One region of the Streptomyces sp. NPDC050548 genome, then DNA from elsewhere that is predicted to be linked to it. Evidence: predicted binding sites of a transcription regulator. Region 1 holds the regulator's gene; the other holds the start of a gene.
The links. Region 1 encodes HspR, which represses chaperone genes until heat shock. Its sites were predicted from a motif close to TTGAGNNNNNNNNNCTCAA; they were not measured.
Positions count from the first base shown of each region.

Region 1 (8,040 bases):
GGCGGGGGACAAGTCCCGTTGTACCTCCGCGTACTTGACGAGCTGGGAGGGAGAGCACGACTTCGTGGTGATCCTGACGGTGACGGCCGGATTGGCCACGTGGGCGACCAGTCCACGTAAGTAGTCCCGCTCGGTCACCTGGGCACCGCACACGACCAGCAGCCTCAGTCTGGCCTCCCGCTTCCCCGCCACCCGCCGCAGGTCCGATTCAAAGGCCGGGCGACGGCGCCCGCTACTCTTCGGGGTCCTCGCCACCCGTACCCTCCCGCAGAGCGACCGCTGCCGCGAACAGTTCTTCGCTGAGCACCGGTACGGCACCGTAACTACCGCCGAGATAACGGCGCTCCCGGCTCTCCTCCAGGCGTGGCTTGAAGTCGGAGAGCGGGAAAAGGGCCGTCTCGCCGTACTCGTCCTTCTCCACGAACCACACCTGGTCCCGCTTGAGGATGTCCTCGCCCCCGCTGCGGCCGAGAAGACTGACATCGTGGGTGGTCAGCAGGAGCTGCGCCCCGCGCGGATTGGTCGCCGGATGCTGGAAGAGCCGGATGAGGTGAGCGGTGAGCCGTGGGTGGAGGCTGGAGTCGATCTCGTCGACGACCAGGAGGCCTCCGTCCCGCAGTGCGTTCAGCACGGGGCCCGAGTACGCGAGCAGGGCCTTCGTGCCCGCCGACTGGTCGTCGTAGGAGAGACGGACCGTGCCTCGGCGGGCCTGTTGTTCCACCCAGACTCGGGGGATCGCGAAATCCCGCTGGCGGGGGGACTCCCCCGTGCCCTCCTCCCACTCTGCTCCGACCCCCACGATGCCCAGGTCCGCCGCGCGAAGAAGACCGACGATCGCCGGCACCTGTTCGGAGTGTTCAAGCATTCGGCCGATGCGCCGCAGAATCAGCCGCCTGGTCCGAAAGTCTCCCGACTCGAAGGCAAGCGCCCGCAAGAACCATTCGTAGACCGGCAGCACCGCCTCCTGCTGGGAGCGGGCGGCGATGGTCAGAAAGAGCACGTTCGGCGCGGTGATCTTGCGGACGAGGTCGAGCTCCTTGCGCGGTGAGGTGTCGCCGAAGGTGAAATCCTGGTCGTTGCGCTGGAAGACGACCCTTTTGCGTCCGTGCGGGTAGCTGTAGAGCCACTCGTCGAGCACGCGCTCGTCCTCGACACTGAAGCCGTAGGCGTACCGGGTGCCGCCCAGCAGCAGGTCCACGACGTACCACGACGGCTCATGCACAGCTTCCTCGTCCAGGACGAACGGGAACCGCTCGATCTTCTCGCCCGGCTCCGCCTCACGATGTGACGAGCGCACCATGCGGGCCATGTAGCGCAACGCGTCCACCACGTTCGACTTGCCTGCGGCGTTCGCCCCGAAGACCGCCACCACCGGGACCGCCGGCCGCTCCGTACCTTCCGGCCGGTCGGCGTCATACACCGGCGCGAGCAACAGTTGCTGCTCTTCCCTGAGGGATCGATGGTTCGCCATCCGGAAACTCAGGAGCACAGCCCATCACCTCCCTTCTGAGGTCAGAACACATTCTGTGCGGAAAACTCGCAGGAATCAGCTTCTGTCTCCAGCGTACGGCCAAGCAAGGTCCGCCGAAAGATCTGTCATGCGGACAGGTGGCGCGCCCGTGAACCCACCCAGCTCGAACCACACCCCCTTCGCGAACCGCCCCGCCCTCTCGCCCGCGACTCCCCACGTGTCCGCCATCTCCTCGACGAGGGCGAGCCCCCTCCCCCAGCAGGTGATCGCCCCGGCGGTGGACTGCGCGACCACGGGCGGGTCCGGACTCTCGTCGAAGACGCTGACCCGGAGGCAGGCCGGGCCGAGCCGGAGGCGGATCATCGCGGAACCCTTCGTGTGCAGGTGGACGTTGGTGACGAGTTCCGAGGTGCACAGGGCGGCGGGCATGACGAGGGGTTCGCGGTCGTGGGTGAAGAGGACGGCGCGTACGAAGTCCCGGCAGACGCGGGGTGCGGTGGCGTCGGCGGGGGCGAAGAGGCTGTAGTCGTGGGTGAGTTGGGCGGGGCGGTGGGGTGCGCGGCGGGCTGGGTCCATGGGTTTGGCCTCCGGTGTACGAGGGGTCCGTGCCCGGCGATGGCGACGCCCGGCGTGCGGGTGCTCTGTCGGCTTATGGGCAGGGGGAGTTGAGCGGACTCGGTGTGTAACCGACTCCGCACTCACCGTAGAGGCAAAGGGTTATACATCTCAACCTGTTCGCAGAAGTCGATGGACCAACCACTCCGCGCAGTGCAGACTTCGACGAAGCCGCCAAGGAGTAACAGTGGGACTACGCACCACCATCAGCGAACGTCAGCACCGCCTGGGCTTCGAGCTCAAACAACTGCGCGAACAAGCGGGGTTGAACGCAGCTGAAGCAGGCCAGCGGATCGGCATGAGCCGCGCCCAGCTCAGCCACATCGAGCTGGGCCGTACATCGATCCTGACCGAGCGACTCCTGGAGCTGTGCCAGACATACGGTTGCACAGACAAGCCCTATATTGACGCACTGGTGTCCATGTCCGAGGCGACCGGCAAGGGATGGTGGAGCGCATACAAGAAGCACCTGGGCTCCGGCGGCCTCAACCTCGCCGAACTGGAAGCCCAGGCTGTGGCCCTACGGGTGCACGAGTCCCTGTTCATCCCCGGGATCTTCCAGACCGCGGACTACGCGCGGGCCATCTTCAACAGCCCCGAGCTGGGCTTCGGGAACATCGACGAAGCCGTGAGGTTCCGCCTGGAACGGCAGAGCATCCTGACCGACAGGAACCCGCCCTCCGTCCATGCCGTGATCCACGAGGCGGCGCTGCACATGAGGTTCGGCAGCGCCCAGGTCGTACGCGAACAGCTGGTGCGGCTCATCGAGTTGGCCCGCTTCCCCCACGTGACCATCCAGGTCTATCCGTTCAGCGCGCAGGCGTACGCAGCACTCAGCGGGAACTTCGTCCATGCCGTCCCCCGCGCGTCGCGGCTCGGCACCGTGGTCCTGGACCGCGCGACGGGCACCGACTACCTGCGCGAGCCGACCCAACTGGAGCAGTACAGCTCGCTGTTCGCCCGGCTCGCCGACAACGCCCTTGATCCCGTCGACGTATCGTTGGCCCCCGAAGCACACTCGGTGAAGGACTCCCTTTCCCTCATCCAGCACCTGCTCTACACGCTCTAGGAGGCCCGCATGTCCGAACCGCACTGGCAGAAGTCCTCGTTCAGCGGAGCCCCCGACCAGAACTGCCTCTACCTCGCCACCGCCCCCGACAAAACGATCCGCCTCCGCGAGAGCGACACCCCGGACGTCATCCTGGCCGCCGCGCCGGAGCAACTCGCCGCCCTCCTGCGGCACGTCAAGTCCCAGGGCTGAGACCCGACTTCGGGCCGAAACACACGAACTCGGCCTCGACGCGCCGCGCTTGCGTACGCCGCCCTAAGGGGCGCCGCCGCCCCGGGAGCCAAAGGCGTCGACCGGGTGACCGCCGGAGCCGTGGTGCCGGTGCTCAGCGCGTTCGGCGGGGCCGTACGCCCCTCGCCCGCCGTGGCCGGCGGGGTCGCGTACGTGGGCAGCGACGACGGGCGGGTCCGCGCCGTCGGCGCCGCCGACCGAACCCCCGCTACTTCAACCCGGCCGCGTCGCAAGCCGTCTTGTACTTGCTGGTGCAGATGTCGGAGATCTTGTAGATCCCGTCCGCGACCACCGTCGTCTTGATGTTGTCCTTCGTCAGCGCGACCACGGACACCAGCTGCGCCGGGATCTTCTTGTTGGTGGGGCTGTCCACCGAGTCACGGGTGAGGGCGTCGAACTCGATGTCCTTGCCCTGGACCCTGGCGACCGCGATCTTCGCGGCGGCCTCGGCGAGGTCGGGGTAGGGCTTGTAGACGCTCATGTACTGCTCGCCGGTCACGATCCGCTGCACCGCGGTGAGTTCGGCGTCCTGGCCGGTGATGGGCGGCATCTTCGTCACGCCCGCGTTCTGCAGGGCCTTGACGATGCCGCCGGCCATGGCGTCGTTGGCGGAGTACACCGCGGCGATGTTGTCCTTGCCGAGCTTGTCGATCGCCTCGGTCATCTCCTTCTGGGCGATGACCGGGTCCCAGGCCTTGGTGTTGTAGCTCGCGGCGACCGTCACCTTGCCCTGCAGCTCGGACAGCGCCCCCGCCTTGAACACCCCGGCGTTGGGGTCGGTCGGCGAGCCGTTGATCATGACGACCTTGTCGGAGGTGTCCACGTCGCTGCCGAGCGCCTCGACCAGGGAGCGGCCCTGCACCTCGCCGACGAGTTCGCCGTCGAAGGAGACGTACGCGTCGATCGGTCCCTCGGCCAGGCGGTCGTAGGCGATGACGGGGATGCCGGCGGCCTTGGCCTTCTTCACCATGGGCAGGATGAGGTGCGAGTCGACGGAGTCGAGGATGATGATGTCGACCTTCTGGTCGATCATCTTCTGCATCTGCGTGTCCTGGACGCTCGCGACACCGCCCGCGTTCTCGTACTCGGCCTTGCCCTTCTTGTCGGTCAGTTCGCTGACCGTCGACTTGATGATCGGGAAGTCGAACTCCGCGTACCGCGTGTTCGTCTTCTCCGGCATGAGGACGCCCACCGTGATGTCGTTGCCCTTGGCCGGGGTGGCGTCCGAGCTGCTCCCCGACGAGTTGAGCACGCCACAGGCGGCCAGGGGCAGGGCCAGCGAGGACGCGGCCACGGATATGGCGATACGACGCATTGGTGAGCTCACTTCTGGTGCCGTCCGGACGTGGGCGCAGCATTGCAACCCAGGTGACTGAAAAGCCAACGCGGCTGCGGCCATCGGCGTCAAGCGGAACTACTTAACGAGATGGCAACGCCACGTTCCGTTTGGTATGTGGAGACGTTGCGGAACCCCATCCAAACGCTCTTTACCGACCCTCCACTCAACGGGAGTTCATGAGTGGGCAAAGATCGCACAACCGGGACGGGGCCCGGAGGCGGGTGAGCCTCCGGGCTCCTTCACAGTTTGTCGGCGCGTCAGTCCGAGGACTGCCGCTTCGGCCGCCACACCACCAGCGCGCTGGTCTGCTGGACCTCCTGGTACGGGACCAGGTCGCGCCGGTACGAAGCGTGCACCGCCGCCTCCCGCTGCTGGATCGCCGCCGCCGCTCCGTCGACCGCCGCCTGGAGTTCGGCGACGCGCTGCTGGAGCGCCACGACCTGGTTCTCCAGCTCGATGATGCGCTTGATGCCGGCCAGGTTGATGCCCTCGGTCTGCGACAACTGCTGGACGGTGCGCAGCAGTTCGATGTCACGGGCCGAGTAGCGCCGGCCGCGCCCGGCCGTGCGGTCCGGGGAGACCAGGCCGAGGCGGTCGTACTGGCGCAGCGTCTGCGGGTGCAGGCCGGAGAGCTGGGCCGCCACCGAGATGACGTAGACCGGGGTCTCCTCGGTCAGCTCGTACGGGTTGCGTCGACGGCCGTCCATCTCTCTCATGCTCCCTTCGCGGCCTGGAACAGCTCCGCCCGCGGGTCCTCACCCGCAGTGGCCTCTCTGTACGCCTCAAGTGCGTCACGAGCATTCCCCGTGACGTCCTTCGGGACACTCACCTCGACGGTCACGAGAAGGTCTCCCCGGGTGCCGTCCTTGCGGAAGGCGCCCTTGCCGCGGGCCCGCATGGTGCGGCCGTTGGGGGTGCCCGGCGGCAGCTTCAGCGTCACCGGGGGCCCGCCCAGGGTGGGCACCCTGACCTCGCCGCCCAGCGCCGCCTCGGCGAACGTCACCGGGACCGTCACCGTGAGGTTGTCGTCCTTGCGGCCGAACACGGGGTGCGTGTCGACGTGCACCATGACGTACAAGTCGCCCGCGGGACCGCCCCGTTCACCCGGTGCGCCCTTGCCGCGCAGCCGGATGCGCTGGCCGTCCGTGACCCCCGCGGGGATCCGGACCTGCATGGTCCGCGACGACTTGGCGCGCCCGCTGCCCTTGCACTCGGCGCACGGGTGCTCGGCGATCAGGCCCCGGCCCTTGCAGTCCGGGCACGGGTCCGTCAGCGAGAAGCCGCCGCCGGAGCCGCGCGCCACCTGGCCGGTGCCGACGCAGGTCGGGCACACGCGCGGTGTGCCGTTCTTGTCGCCGGTGCCCGAACAGGCCTTGCAGGGCTGCTGCGAGGACATCCGCAGCGGGACCGTGGCCCCTTCGATGGCCTCCGTGAAGCTGAGCGTGACCTCGGACTCGATGTCCTGGCCGCGCCTGGGCTGGGTACGGGTCGTCCCCGCGCCGCCCCGGTTGAACAGGCCGCCGAAGACGTCGCCGATGCCGCCGCCGAAGCCGCCGGGGGCACCGGTGCCACCGCCCTGGGCGCCGCCTCCGAAGAGGTCGCCCAGGTCGAAGTTGAAGTTGCCGCCGCCCGCGCCGCCCGGCCCCGGGCGGTAGCCGCCGTTGCCGAAGAGCGAGCGGGCGTCGTCGTACTCCTTGCGCTTCTTGGGGTCACCGAGGATGTCGTGGGCCTCGGAGATCTCCTTGAAGCGCTCCTCGGCCTTGGCGTTGCCCTTGTTGGCGTCCGGGTGGAACTCGCGGGCGAGCTTCCGGTACGCCTTCTTGATCTCGGCCTCGGTGGCGTCCTTGGGGACGCCGAGGACCTTGTAGTAGTCCTTCTCGATGAAGTCCTTGGTGCTCATCCTCGACGTCCCTCCTTCCGCCCGGTGTCTGCCCGCCCGGTGTGTGCGTCAGCCCTCCTCAGGGCCGTTGTCCTTCTCGTCGGCGGCCTCGGACTCGTCCTTGACCGCCTGCGCGCCGGGCTGCGGCTCGGCGACGGCCACCCGCGCGGGGCGGATGGTGCGCTCGCCGATGCGATACCCGGGCTGCAGGATCGCCACGCAGGTCGTCTCGGTGACGTCCGGCGCGTACGAGTGCATGAGCGCCTCGTGGATCGTCGGGTCGAAGGGCTCGCCCTCCTTGCCGAACTGCTGCAGTCCCATCTTCGCCGCGGCGGTCTCCAGCGATTCCGCCACCGACTTGAAACCGCCGACGAGTTCACCGTGTTCCCGCGCGCGGTTGATGTTGTCGAGCGTGGGCATCAGCTCGGTCAGGAGGTTCGCCACGGCGATCTCCTTGACCGCGATCCGGTCGCGCTCGACGCGGCGGCGGTAGTTCTGGAACTCGGCCTGGAGCCGCTGGAGGTCCGCGGTGCGCTCGTCGAGCGCCTTGCGCACCTGGTCCAGCTGGGCCGTCAGACCGGCGATCTGAGCACTTGCGTCCCCTGCCGGGGCCGCCCCCTCCCCACTGCTGGAGGGGGAGGCGGCCTGCGGCTCGGCGTCGTCGGGGGTGGCGCCGGAGGGGACGTCGGGCTTCTCGTCGAAGCCCGGGGTCTCCTCCGTCACGCGGCACCGTCCTTGCGCTCGTCGTCCACGATCTCGGCGTCCACCACGTCGTCGTCCGCCTTGGGCGCCTCGGCACCCGGGGCGTCGCCGCCGGCGGCCTGCGCGGCCTGGGCGTCGGCGTACATGGCCTGGCCGACCTTCTGCGAGACCGCGGCGACCTTCTCGGTGGCGGTGCGGATCTCGGCGGTGTCCTCGCCCTTCAGCGTGGCCTTCAGCTCCTCGACGGCGGCCTCGACCTCGGTCTTGACGTCGGCGGGAACCTTGTCCTCGTTGTCCTTGAGGAACTTCTCCGTCTGGTAGACGAGCTGCTCGCCCTGGTTGCGGGACTCGGCGGCCTCGCGGCGACGGTGGTCCTCGTCCGCGTACTGCTCGGCCTCCTGGCGCATGCGGTCGACCTCGTCCTTCGGCAGCGAGGAGCCGCCGGTGACGGTCATCTTCTGCTCCTTGCCGGTGCCGAGGTCCTTCGCGGTCACGTGCATGATGCCGTTGGCGTCGATGTCGAAGGAGACCTCGATCTGCGGGACACCGCGCGGGGCCGGCGGCAGACCGGTCAGCTCGAACATCCCGAGCTTCTTGTTGTACGCCGCGATCTCGCGCTCGCCCTGGTAGACCTGGATCTGCACGGAGGGCTGGTTGTCCTCGGCGGTGGTGAAGATCTCGGACCGCTTGGTCGGGATCGTCGTGTTCCGCTCGATCAGCTTGGTCATGATGCC
Region 1 is NZ_JBITGV010000007.1:294,545-302,584, reverse strand. Features, by position in the region: gene ACIBJH_RS21765 (RloB family protein) at 1-153, opposite strand, end outside; gene ACIBJH_RS21760 (ATP/GTP-binding protein) at 233-1,471, opposite strand; gene ACIBJH_RS21755 (ATP-binding protein) at 1,547-2,047, opposite strand; gene ACIBJH_RS21750 (helix-turn-helix domain-containing protein) at 2,274-3,155, shown strand; gene ACIBJH_RS21745 (DUF397 domain-containing protein) at 3,165-3,347, shown strand; gene ACIBJH_RS21740 (PQQ-binding-like beta-propeller repeat protein) at 3,453-3,689, shown strand; gene ACIBJH_RS21735 (sugar ABC transporter substrate-binding protein) at 3,595-4,701, opposite strand; gene ACIBJH_RS21730 (heat shock protein transcriptional repressor HspR) at 4,983-5,432, opposite strand; gene dnaJ (molecular chaperone DnaJ) at 5,438-6,625, opposite strand; gene grpE (nucleotide exchange factor GrpE) at 6,674-7,327, opposite strand; gene dnaK (molecular chaperone DnaK) at 7,324-8,040, opposite strand, start outside.

Region 2 (8,040 bases), on a different contig from region 1:
GCGGACGGCGCTCGCGCCCGGCTCCACGAGGGCACCGCTTCGGCCCGCTCCCGTGCCGGAGGTCGGCCCGTGAGCCGTACCCGCAAGAAGGGCCCTGAGAAGAAGAAACCCGACCCGGCGACCGAGGCGTTCGCGGCCGGACTGAAGCTCGTGTGGGCCAACCCCGCGCTCGCCGCGATCGACTTCGAGCTGTGCCGGGAGGAGGACTGCCGGGCCGCGCCACGCGACGGGCTCGTACTGGTCAACTCCAACGGGTATCTCCACGCGCACCCCACCCGGCTCGCCGAACCCGCCGAATGGGCCTGGGCGATCGCGCACGCGCTCATCCACCTCGGCTTCGGCCACGTACCCGGTGCGAAGGGCGAGCGCGAACAGCCCGACCGCTTCGACCTCGCGGCCCGCTGCGTCGTCGTCAACCGCTTCCTGCTCACCTTCCCCATCGGCCGCACCCCCGAGAACCTGCCCGCCGCCTACCCCTCGGGTGACGAGGAACAACTCGCGGCCCGCTGGCGCCGCGACGGCATCCCGGCCGCCTACGAACACTGCGGTACGGCGGGCAGCGACCCCGACCAGCGGCTCGTACCGTGGCAGGGCTGGCCCGGGACCCCCGTGGACTGGCAGATCGCCTTCGCGAGCGCCCTCACCCGGACCATGTCCGTCGCCATGGACCTCGCCGGCGGCCGCCGCGACTCGATGTACGGCGGCCCGACCCGGCTGCACCCCTGGGAGCGCGCCCTGAGCTGGTTCGTCTCCAACTACCCGCTGCTCGGCGGCATCGCGGCCGGTATCACCCTCGTCGCCGACGCCGAACTCGCCCGCGCCCACGGCATCTCCGTCGCCGCCGTCGACACCGAGGCCGCCGAGATCTACATCAACCCGCTGCGTCAGTTCGACGACGAGGAATGGCGGTTCGTCCTCGCCCACGAGATGCTGCACGCCGCCCTGCGCCACGGCGACCGCTGCGGCACCCGCGACCCGTTCCTCTTCAACGTCGCCGCCGACTACGTCATCAACGGCTGGCTGCGCGAGATGGACATCGGCACGATGCCCGAAGGCCTGCTGTACGACCCGGAGTTGAAGGACCTCTCCGCCGAGGAGGTCTACGACCGCATCACCGCCGACCTGCGCCGCACCCGCCGCCTGGCCACCCTGCGCGGCAAGGGCACCGGAGACCTCCTCGGTGGCCCGCTCGGCAGCCCGCGCGACTACGTCGACCTCGACGAGTTCTACCGACGCGGCCTCGCCCGCGGCCTGGATCTGCACCAGCGGCACGAACGCGGCTTCCTGCCCGGCGGGTTGGTCGAGGAGATCCGCGCGCTGAGCCATCCGCCCCTGCCCTGGGACGCCCAACTCGCCCGCTGGTTCGACGAGTTCGTACCCCGCCCGGAGCCCGTACGGTCGTACGCCCGTCCCTCGCGCCGCCAGTCCTCCACTCCCGACATCCCGCGCGCGGGCCACCATTTCCCGCCCGAGGAGGTCGCCCGCTGCACCTTCGGCGTCGTCCTCGACACCTCCGGCTCCATGGACCGCACCCTCCTCGGCAAGGCGCTGGGCGCGATCGCCTCGTACGCCGAGGCCCGTGACGTACCGGCCGCCCGGGTCGTGTTCTGCGACGCGGCCCCGCACGACGCGGGCTATGTACCGGTCACCGACATCGCCGGCCGGGTGCGCGTGCACGGCCGCGGCGGCACCGTACTCCAGCCAGGAATCGACCTGTTGCACCGCGCCGACGACTTCCCGCCGGGCGCGCCCGTCCTCGTCATCACCGACGGCTGGTGCGACGTACTGAGGGTGCGGCGCGAGCACGCCTATCTGATTCCACAAGGTGCTCGCCTGCCGTTCACCCCGCGTGGGCCGGTCTTCCGGGTGCGCTGAACCGGAATGTGATCGGATGGCCTCGAACGACATCCGCTTCGAAAGGAATCACCGTGGCTACCACGCGCACCGCACACACCGTCTGGGAAGGCGAACTCATCAAGGGCAGCGGCGAGGTCACCTTCGACTCGTCAGGCATCGGTGTGCAGCCGGTGACGTGGGCGTCGCGCGCCGAGGAGGCCAACGGCAAGACGAGCCCCGAGGAACTGATCGCGGCCGCCCACTCCAGCTGCTTCTCGATGGCGCTGTCGCACGGCCTCACCGGCGCGGGCACCCCGCCCACCCGCCTGGAGACCAAGGCCGACGTGACCTTCCAGCCCGGCGAGGGCATCACCGGCATCCACCTCACCGTCCGCGGTGAGGTTCCCGGCCTGGACGCGGCCGGCTTCGCGGCCGCCGCCGAGGACGCCAAGAAGAACTGCCCGGTCAGCCAGGCGCTCACGGGTACGACGATCACGCTGACGGTCGAATCCGCCTGACCCCGGCCCCCGCTCCCACCTCGATGCCGCACCCCGAAAACGGGTGCGGCATTGACTTTCCGCCACTCAAGTTTTGTGCTGGAGATCGGGCAGCGCCTGGCGGAAGGGGACGGCTATGGGACGAGCGGTCGGGATCGATCTGGGGACCACGAACTCGGTGGTCGCGGTGCTGGAGGGCGGGGAGGCGACGGTCGTCGCCAACGCCGAGGGAGCGAGGACCACACCCTCGGTCGTGGCCTTCGCCAAGAACGGCGAGGTACTGGTCGGCGAGGTCGCCAAACGGCAGGCCGTGACCAACATCGAGCGCACCGCGCGCTCGGTGAAACGCCACATGGGCAACACCGACTGGCGGTTCCCGGACACGGGCGCCATCGACGGAACGCGGTACCGCGCCCAGGAGTTGTCCGCGCGCGTGCTGCAGAAACTGAAGCGGGACACGGAGGCCTACCTCGGCGAGGACGTCACCGACGCGGTGATCACCGTCCCCGCCTACTTCGACGACTCCCAGCGCCAGGCCACCAAGGAGGCCGGCGAGATCGCGGGCCTCAAGGTCCTGCGGATCATCAACGAACCGACCGCCGCCGCCCTCGCCTACGGCCTCGACCGCGGCGAGGAACAGACCGTCCTCGTCTTCGACCTCGGCGGCGGCACCTTCGACGTCTCCCTCCTGGAGATCGGCGACGGCGTCATCGAGGTCAAGGCCACCAACGGCGACACCCACCTCGGCGGCGACGACTGGGACCAGCGGGTCATGGAGTACCTGGTCAAGAAGTTCCAGGGCCAGTACGGCATCGACCTCGGCAAGGACAAGATGGCGCTGCAGCGCCTGCGCGAGGGCGCCGAGAAGGCGAAGATCGAACTCTCCTCGGCCACCGAGACGACGATCAACCTCCCCTACATCACCGCCTCCGCCGACGGCCCGATGCACCTCGACGAGAAACTGACCCGCGCCCAGTTCCAGGAACTCACCGCCGATCTCCTCGACCGCTGCAAGACCCCCTTCCACCAGGCGGTCAAGGACGCCGGCGTCAAACTCTCCGCCGTCGACCACGTCATCCTCGTCGGCGGCTCGACCCGGATGCCCGCCGTCACCGACCTCGTCAAGGAACTCACCGGCAAGGACCCGCACAAGGGCGTCAACCCCGACGAGGTCGTGGCGGTCGGCGCCGCCCTCCAGGCCGGCGTCATCCGCGGCGACGTCAAGGACGTCCTGCTCCTCGATGTCACCCCGCTGTCCCTGGGCATCGAGACCAAGGGCGGCATCATGACGAAGCTCATCGAACGCAACACGACCATCCCCACCCGGCGTTCGGAGATCTTCACCACCGCCACCGACAACCAGCCCTCGGTCGGCATCCAGGTCTACCAGGGTGAACGCGAAATCGCCGCGTACAACAAGAAGTTGGGCGTCTTCGACCTCACCGGCCTGCCGCCCGCCCCGCGCGGGGTCCCGCAGATCGAGGTCGCCTTCGACATCGACGCCAACGGAATCATGCACGTCTCCGCCAAGGACCTGGCCACCGGCCGCGAACAGAAGATGACCGTCACCGGCGGCTCCGCGCTCCCCAAGGACGACATCGACCGCATGATGCGCGAGGCCGAACAGTACGCCGACGAGGACCGCAGGCGCCGCGAGGCCGCCGAGACCCGCAACCAGGCCGAACAACTCGTCTACCAGACCGAGAAGTTCGTCCGCGAGAACGAGGAACGCATCCCGGCCGACACCAGGACCGAGGTCGCGGCGGCGGCCACGGAGGTGAAAGGTCTCCTCGAACACGACGCGGACACCGCTGAGTTGCGTGCGGCCGTGGAGAAACTCGCCACCGTCAGCCAGCGGATGGGGCAGGCGATGTACGCCCAGGCGGCCGCCCAGCAGTCACCCACGGAACAGACGGAGACCCCCACGGAACACACCTCGCCCCAGGAGGAGGAAGGCGTCGTCGACGCGGAGATCGTCGACGACGAACGCGAGCCGAAGGGCGGCGCGGCCTAGCTCACGGTCCGCCCGCCGGACGCGGTCGGCAGGGTGGCGCAGACGGCGTCCAGGACGGACGCGTACGGCGTGCCGAAGTCGGCCAGCCGGGCGCGGAGTCGGTCCAGCGCGGTGCGGTACTCGGTGAGCAGGTCGAGATTGCCGGTGCGGGACGTGAACTCCAGGACCGCGGGCAGGAAGTCGGGCAGCTCCTCACCGGTGAACTCCAGCCCGTGCGCGCGGTACAGCTCCTTGAAGCCGACCAGGGACATACCGTGCGCACGGGTGCCGCCGCCGTGCCACCGGCTCAGATACAGGCTGTGCCGGTTCTCGGGGCCGAAGACCTCGGCATAGTGCGCGGCCAGTTCCCGCGGCGGCGTGAGGGCCGCGTGGTCGGCGAACTCCCGCAGCTGCGGCGCGGCTTCGCGCAGCAGCGGGAGCCGGGCGCGGAAGTCGTCGTCGGGGTAGGTCAGGCAGAGCGCGGCCGCCTGGTACAGCACGGCGTCCGAGGGCATCAGGCCTCCATCGCGTGGACGTGTGCGGCGGCGGAGAGGTCGATTGCCTCACCCCAGGTGGCTACAGGATTCTGTATACAATATTTCGTCTTTGCCCCACGGCGCCCGGCCGGCCCGGCGGGCGGTGTCCACGTGTCCGTCACCTGCGCTCCCTTGCTCGCCCGTGATGTCGAACCTAGGGCGGGGCAGGGGAGCGCACCCGTTCACAGCAGCCGTACGGGTCAGTGCTTGACGGCGACCCCGCCGTAGACCGGGACGATGCCCTCCGCCTGCGCGGCCACGTCCTCCGGCTCGGGACGCCAGCCGTAGACGGCGATCACGCCCGGGCCGAGCAGCTCCAGACCGTCGAAGAAGCGCGAGAACTCGCCCAGCGAGCGCGGGTAGAACGGGGTGCCGCTGCGCCGGAAGTGCTCGGCCGCCTTGGCGATGGCCTCGGGGCTGAGATCCGGAGCGACCTGCGAAAGGGTCAGGTAGCTGCCCGGGGCGAGGACGTCGACGTACCGCTTGATCAGGCCGTACACGTCGTCGCCGTCGGGGTCGTCCCCCAGATAGTGGGTGAGCGCGACCAGCGACAGCGCGACCGGCTGCGCGAAGTCGAGGGTCTCGCCGGCCAGCCGCAGGATCGTGTCCGGGTCACGCACGTCGGCGTGCACATACTCGGTGCTGCCCTCGGGCGCGCCGTGCAGCAGGGCCTCCGCGTGCCGCAGCACGATCGGGTCGTTGTCCGCGTACACGACCTTCGCGTCCGGGGCGACACTCTGTGCCACCTGGTGCAGGTTCGGCTCGGTGGGGATGCCGGTGCCGATGTCCAGGAACTGACGTATCCCGGCCTCGGCGGCGGCCCGTGTCGCCCGGTGCATGAACCGCCGGTTGGCCCGTGCCCCGCGCACCGCCGTGCCGTCCGAGGCGAGGATCCGGCGCGCCAGCTCCTCGTCCACCGGGTAGTTGTCCTTGCCGCCGAGCCACCAGTCGTACACCCGCGCCGGATGCGGCCGGCTGGTGTCGATACGGGTGGGCGCGGCTTCGGATCCGGTCATGCGGTGTCGTCTCCTCTGGAGTTCGGGTCGGGGTGCCGGGCCGTGCTGTGTGCTGCCGTGCGCTGCCGGGCCGGGCTAGAAGGTCTCGCGGTAGTCCCGCAGGATCTTCTTGGTGCGCTGCGCGGACGCGGCGTGCGCCGTCATGTGGTCGAGGACCTCCAGATGCGCGGAGACCTCGGTACGGGAGTCCAGATACAGGGCGCCGGTCAGATACTCGGTGAACACCATGTCGGGCAGCTCCGGTTCGGCGAAACGGAACAGTGAGAACGGGGCGTACGTCCCCGGATGCGGGCCGTTCTCGAACTCCGCGACCTGGAGCGTCACCCGGTCGCGCTCGCCGAACTCCAGCAGCCTGTCCAGCTGTTCGCGCATCACCTCGCCGCGCATGCTCACCGGACGCCGCAACACCGTCTCGTCCATGATCACCCACAGGTGCGGCGGATTGTCCCGCTCCAACAGCCCCTGGCGGGCCATCCGCAGGGACACATGCCGCTCGATGGTCTCGGGACCGGTCTGCCCGATCGTCCCGGCCTCCATCACGGCCCGCGCGTAGTCCTCGGTCTGCAAGAGGCCCGGCACGAAGTGCGGTTCGTACGAACGGATCAGCCCGGCCGCACCCTCCAGGCTCACATACAGGCTGAACCACTCCGGCAGCACATCGTGGAACCGCTGCCACCAACCCGGCTGATTCGCCTCCTCGGTGAGCGCGACGAACGCGTCGGCCTCCTCGTCGGCCACCCCGTACGTGCTCAACAGCACCTGTACGTACGGCACTTTCAGCGCGACCTCGGCCATCTCCATCCGCCGTACGGTCGCCGGAGCCACCCGCAGGACCTGCGCGGCCTCCTCGCGTTTGATGCCGGCCGCCTCGCGCAACTCCTGGAGCCTTCTGCCCAGCACTACTTGACCCACGGTGGGCGCGGGTCGCCGTTCACTCACGCCACGCCTCCCCATACGCGCCGAAGTCTGGGGGCAGTGTGCCATGTTCCGGCCGTTGTCTCAGCGCTTCGGAGGTGATCATCCGTCAGTCCCCCAGCCTGCGAAGGTACTTGGCCGTCGCCGGGTCGGCCGGGAGGAGCGTCTCGATCGCCAGCTCCGAGACCGTCACATCCATCGGAGTGTTGAACGTGGAGATGGAGGAGACGAACGACAGCACCCGGCCCTCGTGCTCGATCCGCAGCGGCAGCGCGAAGTACGGTACGGAAGCGGCCGGTTCGGCCCCGTCGCCGGTCGCATCCGGCACCGGATACGCGGCGACCTCCTCGTACAGCGCCCGCAGCGGCTCGGACCGGTGCAGCGCGATCTGCCGCTCCATCTGCGCGAGGAGATGCCCGCGCCACTCACCCAGATTGCGGATGCGTGGCGCCAGACCCTCGGGGTGCAGCGTCAACCGCATGGCGTTCAGCGGTGGTTGGAGCAGGGACTCCGGCACACCGTCCAGCAGCATCGTGATGCCCCGGTTCGCCGCGACCACCGTGTAGACGGCGTCGACCACCAGCGCCGGATACGGCTCGTAGCCCTGGATCAGCCGCTCCAGACCCTCGCGCAACGCGCCCAACGCCGGGTCGTCCAACGGGGTCTCCGGATAGCGCGGGGCGTAACCGGCCGCCAGCAGCAGGGAGTTGCGCTCCCGTACCGGCACGTTCAGATGCTCGGCCAGCCGCAGCACCATCTCCTCGCTCGGCCGCGACCGTCCCGTCTCGACGAAGCTGATGTGCCGGGCCGAGGAGTCCGCCCGCAACGCCAGCTCCAGCTGACTGACCCGCCGCCGTTCCCGCCAGGCACGCAGCAACGGGCCGACACCCCTGCCGGCGGAGGTGTCGGTACCGGTCGCGACGATGGTCATACGCACGACCGTAGTCGAAGCGGCCCGCCCGTGAGCGGACCGAGGAACCCGTCCGGGGGAGCCGCGTACCCAACCCACCCCGGGGCACTCTGCTGACCAGGCACGCAGCCCACTGCCTGTGGCACGCTGAAGTGGCCGAAGAGGAACCCGCCCGCTCAGGAAGGACCGAGGCCATGCCCGTCGCACCGCTGTCGCAGAAGGAGATCGAGGACCGCCTCGCGGAACTCCCGGGCTGGTCCGCCGACGCCGATCACCTCACTCGCACCTACCGGCTCGGCACCCACTTCGCGGCCACCGCGATGGTCGTCCACATCGC
Region 2 is NZ_JBITGV010000005.1:79,277-87,316, reverse strand. Features, by position in the region: gene ACIBJH_RS16040 (hypothetical protein) at 70-1,875, shown strand; gene ACIBJH_RS16035 (OsmC family peroxiredoxin) at 1,929-2,354, shown strand; gene dnaK (molecular chaperone DnaK) at 2,470-4,347, shown strand; gene narJ (nitrate reductase molybdenum cofactor assembly chaperone) at 4,344-4,841, opposite strand; gene ACIBJH_RS16020 (SAM-dependent methyltransferase) at 5,063-5,878, opposite strand; gene ACIBJH_RS16015 (helix-turn-helix domain-containing protein) at 5,954-6,817, opposite strand; gene ACIBJH_RS16010 (helix-turn-helix domain-containing protein) at 6,903-7,724, opposite strand; gene ACIBJH_RS16005 (4a-hydroxytetrahydrobiopterin dehydratase) at 7,898-8,040, shown strand, end outside.
Region 2: the regulator HspR is predicted to act here: its motif matches at 2,406-2,424, upstream of dnaK (molecular chaperone DnaK).